DNA from 2 places in the Listeria aquatica genome. Region 1 is predicted to be linked to the other one. Evidence: predicted binding sites of a transcription regulator. Region 1 holds the regulator's gene; the other holds the start of a gene.
What was found. Region 1 encodes Rex, which represses fermentation and respiration genes when NADH is low (regulators of the CRP and FNR family bind a similar motif). Its sites were predicted from a motif close to TTGTGAAATATTTCACAA; they were not measured.

Region 1 (3,434 bases):
AAATTGGATTTTCTGCAAGTGATGAAGTCTTGTATAAAAAATCACTGCCTGTTCTTGAAGAGCACTATACAAATAAAGAGCCTTTTTATGCCCAGCTTATTTCTGTAAGTTCACACATGCCGTTTAAAATTCCAGAAGAAAAACAAGAATTGACACTTCCAGCTGATCTTGAAGGCACGGAATTAGGAGATTACTTCCAAGCCGTACATTATGCGGATAAACAACTTGGTCAATTTATTGATGAACTAAAGGCAAAAGGAATTTGGGATGATTCTGTTGTTGTAATGTACGGTGATCACCATATTATCGACACGACAGCACTTCCTGACAATCAAAAGAAATATATTAATCGTTCCTCAGAACTGAAAGCTCAACCTGCTGATGATTATCGTATTCCATTTTTCCTTCATGCTCCTGGGATTGAAAAAACTGGGAAAATCAATAATATTGGTGGGGAAATTGATGTAATGCCAACGGTTCTAAATCTTCTTGGTATCAAGACGGATAATCAAATTATGTTCGGGGAAGACATTTTAAATTCTAAGACAAACTTTGTTCCTGAGCGTTATACAATGCCTGAAGGTAGCTATTTTGCTAATGATTATATGTACGCGCCAGATGAAAGTTTTGAAACTGGGAAAGCCACCCACTATGATGGCTCTAAAATGCCACTAAACGACTCCATCAAAGAACGCTTTGATGCTAGTCGGAAGTTGTTGCAGTACTCAGACAGCTATGTGGAAAATTTCCCGAAACAAAAAGATGAAGAAAAGCAAGAGGAGAAATAAAAAACGAGACTAACTAGCCAAAAATAAAAGAACAGAAATCGTTCAATGAAGCCATTTGTAGAAATGGTAGATTTAACGATTCTGTTCTTTTTTGTTTTATTCCGAGCTTATTTTCATTTGGTTTTCTTCCAATTTTTCCGCTTAAAAGTAAATTGCTTCATCCACGGTAAGCCCTTCTTAAGCGCGATATAACCAATTATCGCAATAACAAGTGCTCCTAAAATATCTACAATGATGTCTCCCATCGTATCAGCAAGTGCTGCCCGTCCAACATAAGGCGTGCCTCCTGATGATTCAAAGCGTTGCATGTTAAGTCCAAGTAACCCATCAAACGTGTATTCATAGACTTCCCAAAATGCGCCAAGTGTGACTGCGAAACAAAAAGAAAAAACAGCTACAAAGCCTGGCTTCATTTTCAATACAACATTTTCATTGAAGTTCAACAAGCTTACAAAAGAAAAACCTATCGCTCCTAGCATCGCACCACTGAAAATATGCAAAATTTTGTCCCAATAAGGAACAATCGAATAAAACTTTTGAATCGTTCCTAAATAAATGGAACCGTAAAGGAAAATAATAAACAATAAATACACGAGTCCAGGAATTTCAAACTTAAAACTTCTTGCAAGAATTGACGGAAGCGCCAAAATTAAAATCCCTAAAATAATTTCGACCAATAAGAAAATATAGTCACTTTGTAAAGTTACTTTTGGGCCGTGTACGGGTTGCTCAACAGGTGCGGTGAAAATCTCAAATACCGTAAAAACAAGTGACACCGCCATTGACGCAAAAATAAATAGTGCTACCCACTGCGTCCAGTTCAATTTTTTAATCCAGTTCATTCTTTTGTACCTCCCAATCATTTTAACAAGGCTCTCCGCCTTTCTTTACCCAAAAATAGTCAGAAAAAAACCGACATGATTTTCTCATGCCGGCGCAAAAGCTTTCTTTAATTTTTGGAAGGATAATTTTCCAAGAAATAAATGAGCGTTTGCAGTTCCGTCGTCAAATCAATGTGGTGTACGCGAACTTGTTTAGGAACGCTGATTCTCGCTGGGGTAAAGTTTAAAATTCCTTTCACATCAGCTTCTACGAGCTTATCTACCGTTTCCTGAGCTTCATCAGCTGGAACCGTTAAAATGACTACTTCCACTTGATTTTCTTTCAAAATCTCTTCCATATCATTTAAATGATAAATTGGAATTTCTTGTTGAACCGTACCCACTTTGGCAGGATCAACGTCAAAGGCTGCACAAACGCGGATATTGTTGTTTTTCATGAAGTTATAATGAAGCAGAGCCATCCCAAGGTTTCCGACTCCAATGATGGCTACATTAGTTTCTTTATCTTGACTTAATGTTTTACCAAAAAAATCAAGTATGTAAGAAACATTATAGCCATACCCTTTTTTCCCTAACGCTCCGAAGTAAGAGAAATCACGACGAATCGTTGCAGAGTCCACTTTCACAGCTTCGCTTAATTCCGCTGAAGAAACGCGCTCCTTGCCTGATTCGTAAAGATATTTCAAATAACGATGATAAAGCGGTAAACGCTTCGCCGTCGCCTGCGGGATTTTTGTTGTTTCATCCATATTCTTCATTCGTCCTTTCTACCTTAAAATTCACTTTTTTGACTACAAATCTGCAGTTAATTTAGTTTGAAGCTGTTCTTACTTTCACAATGCTTGCTTTACTACTATAAACATTTCACAAGCAATGCACAATCTTTTTGCTCAAAAAAACCAAAAAAAGTACTTAATTGTTTAATTCAACAGACCGTTCTATTTTATTTTACTGTAAAATCACAAATAAAGCTAACTATTTCACATAATTTTTTTATGTGATTGCATGATAAACCGCTTTAAGCTAAACTAATAGAGATGGGAGAGAGAAAAATGATTCTATTACAAGCGCAACAAATTGCAAAATACTTTGGCGCAGAAGTGATTTTAGAAAATATAAAACTCGAAGTGAAAACAAACGACCGGATCGCGCTTGTTGGCCGAAATGGTGCTGGGAAATCGACACTTCTTAAAATTATTGCCGGACAAATCGGCTATGATGCAGGAACCATCTCACATCCAAAAAATGTGCGGATTGGTTACTTGGCACAAAACACTGGACTTGAATCAAGCAAAACCATTTGGAATGAAATGCTTGCTGTCTTTGATGATTTATTGGAGCTTGAAAAAGAGATCCGTATGATGGAAAAACGCCTTGCAGATACTAGTTTATATGAGGACCCTGAGTCTTCAAAACAAGCGCTTGAAACCTATGATAACTTACAGCATCTTTTCAAAGAACGCGGTGGTTATACGTATGAAGCAGAAATTCGTTCCATCTTGAACGGCTTTAAGTTTTATCAAGAAGACTATGATAAACTCGTCTCCTCGCTAAGTGGCGGGCAGAAAACACGACTTGCGCTTGCCAAACTACTTTTATCAAAGGAAGACTTGCTGATTCTTGACGAACCTACCAATCATCTTGATATCGAAACACTCGCTTGGCTAGAAAATTATTTACAAAACTATGCGGGCGCGCTTTTGATTGTTTCACACGATCGCTATTTTCTCGACAAAGTGGTCAATCAAGTTTATGAAATCAGCCGTACGAAAATGCAGCACTACACGGGAAACTACAGTCGCTA
Region 2 (3,434 bases), on a different contig from region 1:
AAGATAAAACGTTTTTCTTTGATACATACATCCTATTTCCTCCTTTAGAGCTTCATAATAAGTACATAAACTTATTGACAATAACTTTTTCAACCTATGTTCTCATTATATCGAGTTTTTTAACTTACTCTTTATCCTAAAAGGTAAAATACCGACTAATATGTGACAAAAATTTTACAACTTTCCTCAAAAAACGAATTTCCCATATTTATTTTTACATGTGTTTGCTAGATACCCATCTTAAATCTCTTATTCATCGTCATCATATAGAAAAGGCTCTCATTCCCAAATTCTAGCTTTTACCATTTTTCATTATTTCGCACATGACAAGTCACCGCTATTTTTTTGTCATAAAAAAAGACCAGAAGCTTTGATGGGAGCAACTGGCCTTAATGAGATAATAGTGACTTCTGTTAATGTGCAAGTCGTACAGATGCCTGGTGAAGCAAATACAAACCACAATTAACAGGTGTCATGTAACATTAACTTTATTTTATCATAAAATGTTTCATAAAAAATTGACAATACTGCGAATTTTGCTCTCAAAATGTGTCCATTTTTTGACAATTTTTTGTTTTTCTCTTTCTAAAGTTAATTTTAGCAAAAAAAGCTTTGCTTGTGAAATAAAAAACATGCTTCCTTTTAAATTGTGCTTTCCTTTCTAAGAAAGTGAAAATTGCCTCCAAATAAAACTAACCGATAAATCAAGCGCCCTCATAAAGCTCACTTGATTTAACGGTTAATTTCTAAAAATCATCAAGCTGGTGAATCGAGAAGTGTCCATGTAAAGGTTGCCGAGTATCCTGCTTGATCTTTAGCTGAGACACCTGGAACGAAAAGCGAGATACTTTTATCCATGTTCGAACTATCTCCAAAATTTTCAAACCATGTACCCATCCCTGAACCTTTAGTTGCAGTCATAATCGTTTTTGCTTGCCCAAACTTATCAAAAACAACAGGTGTTTGTGCTGCAGGCGAGCTAGCTTTATTGCTTGTTTCTTTCTTTGTAACACCATTCGTGAAAGTAACTTGTGCACCCTCAAGCGCTTTTTGATCCTGTGTCTTGAACTGCTCTTCTTGTGTCACTTGCAATTTCCATCCTACAGCTGTTCCTCGTTTATCCGTCAATTGGATATAGTTTGGAGCACTAGCACTCGTTCCGTCATTCAAAATAATCTCAGTTGGTTTTGCATAATAGGTCTCATCTTCAGCTGAAATTTTTTGTTCACCAAAATGGATATTCGAAACACGGTCAATCGTTAGGGGACCTGTTGTTCCCGGATTCACTGGATCGTCAGGATTATCCTGAATAGGTTTATCCTTGACCGGATTCCTTGGATCAAGTGGTGGTACGCTACTATTATCGAGCGTGAATGATACATCTCCTTTTGAAGAATACGTTGCGGCCGTTTGTGGAGTTCCTGCCGCATTTGCTGTCCCTACGAAACTAAATAGCGCTGCAGCACTTAGAACCCCGACAACTGTTAATCTGGCTGTTTTCATCTTTCTTCCTCCTTTTAATAAACATCCATTACACCTTTCAGTTTAAGAGAAATATGTGTCCGCTCAATGTTACTTAGTTACGTAAATTATAGTTTTTTTTCACAATTTTTTGACGAACCTATTATTTTGAGCTCAATTTTGACTTTTTTTCATTTCTACTTCCCAACAATCAAAGAACTGTATTACTACACCCGGAAAACTGTTTCTTCGTTATATAAAAGATTTTATTTTTTTTCGTTTTTCCATATTGTTTTCGCTTTCACAATAGGTTATGATTTTAGTGAAAACTATTATTGTTCATTTTATCACGTTAAAAATTTAACAAACAAATTAGGAAACTTAGGAGGAAAAACACTATGACTAAAGCATGGGAAGGATTTAATGGTACAGCTTGGCAAGAAACTGTCAATGTCGGCCAATTTGTTCAAGACAACTACACGCCTTATGATGGGGATGAAACCTTTTTAGAAGATAGTACACCTCGCACTACTGCTTTAAACGACAAGATCAATGATTTAGTTGCTGAAATGGATGCCAAAGGCGGCGTACTTGATATGGATAACAAAATCGTATCAAACGTCGCTTCTCACACTTCTGGCTATGTAGATAAGGATTTGGAAGTCGTTGTTGGTTTACAAACAGATAAACCTTTCAAACTTGCTTTCATGCCAAATGGTGGCCTTCGTACAGCTGAACAATGTTTAATTGAAAATGGTTATGAAGTGGATCAAGCAACGCATGACTTTTTTGTAAACAATCGTCCAACTGCAAACGACGGTATCTTCCGCGCATATACAAATGACATTAAACGCGCTCGTCACTCTCATATTGTAAGCGGTTTGCCAGATGCTTATTCTCGCGGTAGAATCATCGGTCTTTATCAAAAACCAGCTCTTTATGGTGTTGATCGTTTAATTGCTGAAAAACAAAACGATTTGAAACAAATTCCAGTAACTTCTGATGAAAACATTCGTTTGCGTGAAGAAGTCTACATGCAAATTAAAGCATTAAAAGACTTGATCACACTTGGTAATGAATACGGACTTGAACTTGGTCGCCCTGCTGAAAATGCACATGAAGCTGTTCAGTGGACTTACATGGGGTACCTCGCTTCTATCAAACAAGCGAACGGTGCTGCAAGCTCGTTCGGTCGTATTCCGATTTTCTTGGATATCTATATTCAACGTGATCTAGAACGCGGTATCATTACTGAACTTGATGCACAAGAATTAATTGAACAACTTACACTTAAACTTCGTATGGTTCGTTTTGCACGTACAAACGGATACAACGAACTTTATGCTTCTAACCCAACTTTCGTTACAACTTCGATGGCTGGTATGGGTGCTGATGGTCGTCACCGTGTAACTAAAACGGATTTCCGTTTCTTGCATTGCCTAGATAATCTTGGCAACTCTGCAGAGCCAAACTTGACTGTACTTTGGGATGCGCGTCTTCCTGAAACATTCAAAAATTACTGTATGAAGATGAGTGTTAAACATTCATCCATTCAATACGAAAATGACAAATTAATGCAAGAAGAAGGCTACGGCGATATGCAGTGTATCTCTTGTTGTGTAAGCCCACTAAACCCTGAAGCAGACAAAGATAAAGGCGAAACACACAACCTTCAATATTTCGGTGCTCGTGTTAACGTGCTTAAATGCTTACTTGGAGCAATTAACGGTGGAAGAGATGACCTTCACAAAGAAGAACGCGTCTTTGATGTAGTTGAACCGATTACTTCTGAATATCTCGAATACGATGAAGTGCTTTCGAAATTTGATATTTCTATGGACTGGCTCACAGACACTTATGTGGATGCGATGAACATCATTCACTTTATGACTGATAAATACAACTATGAAAGTATGCAAATGGCTTTCTTACCAACAAAAGTTACAGCAAACATGGGATTTGGAATTTGCGGA

Region 2: the regulator Rex is predicted to act here: its motif matches at 1,811-1,828, upstream of pflB (formate C-acetyltransferase).

What each region holds. Positions count from the first base shown of each region.
Region 1 covers NZ_JAARRM010000004.1:105,848-109,281, reverse strand. The annotation lists gene HB912_RS10255 (LTA synthase family protein) at 1-788, shown strand, start outside; gene HB912_RS10250 (DUF2238 domain-containing protein) at 902-1,621, opposite strand; gene HB912_RS10245 (redox-sensing transcriptional repressor Rex) at 1,738-2,379, opposite strand; gene HB912_RS10240 (ABC-F family ATP-binding cassette domain-containing protein) at 2,683-3,434, shown strand, end outside.
Region 2 covers NZ_JAARRM010000002.1:351,155-354,588, forward strand. The annotation lists gene HB912_RS07590 (hypothetical protein) at 1-31, opposite strand, end outside; gene HB912_RS07595 (WxL domain-containing protein) at 757-1,503, opposite strand; gene pflB (formate C-acetyltransferase) at 1,860-3,434, shown strand, end outside.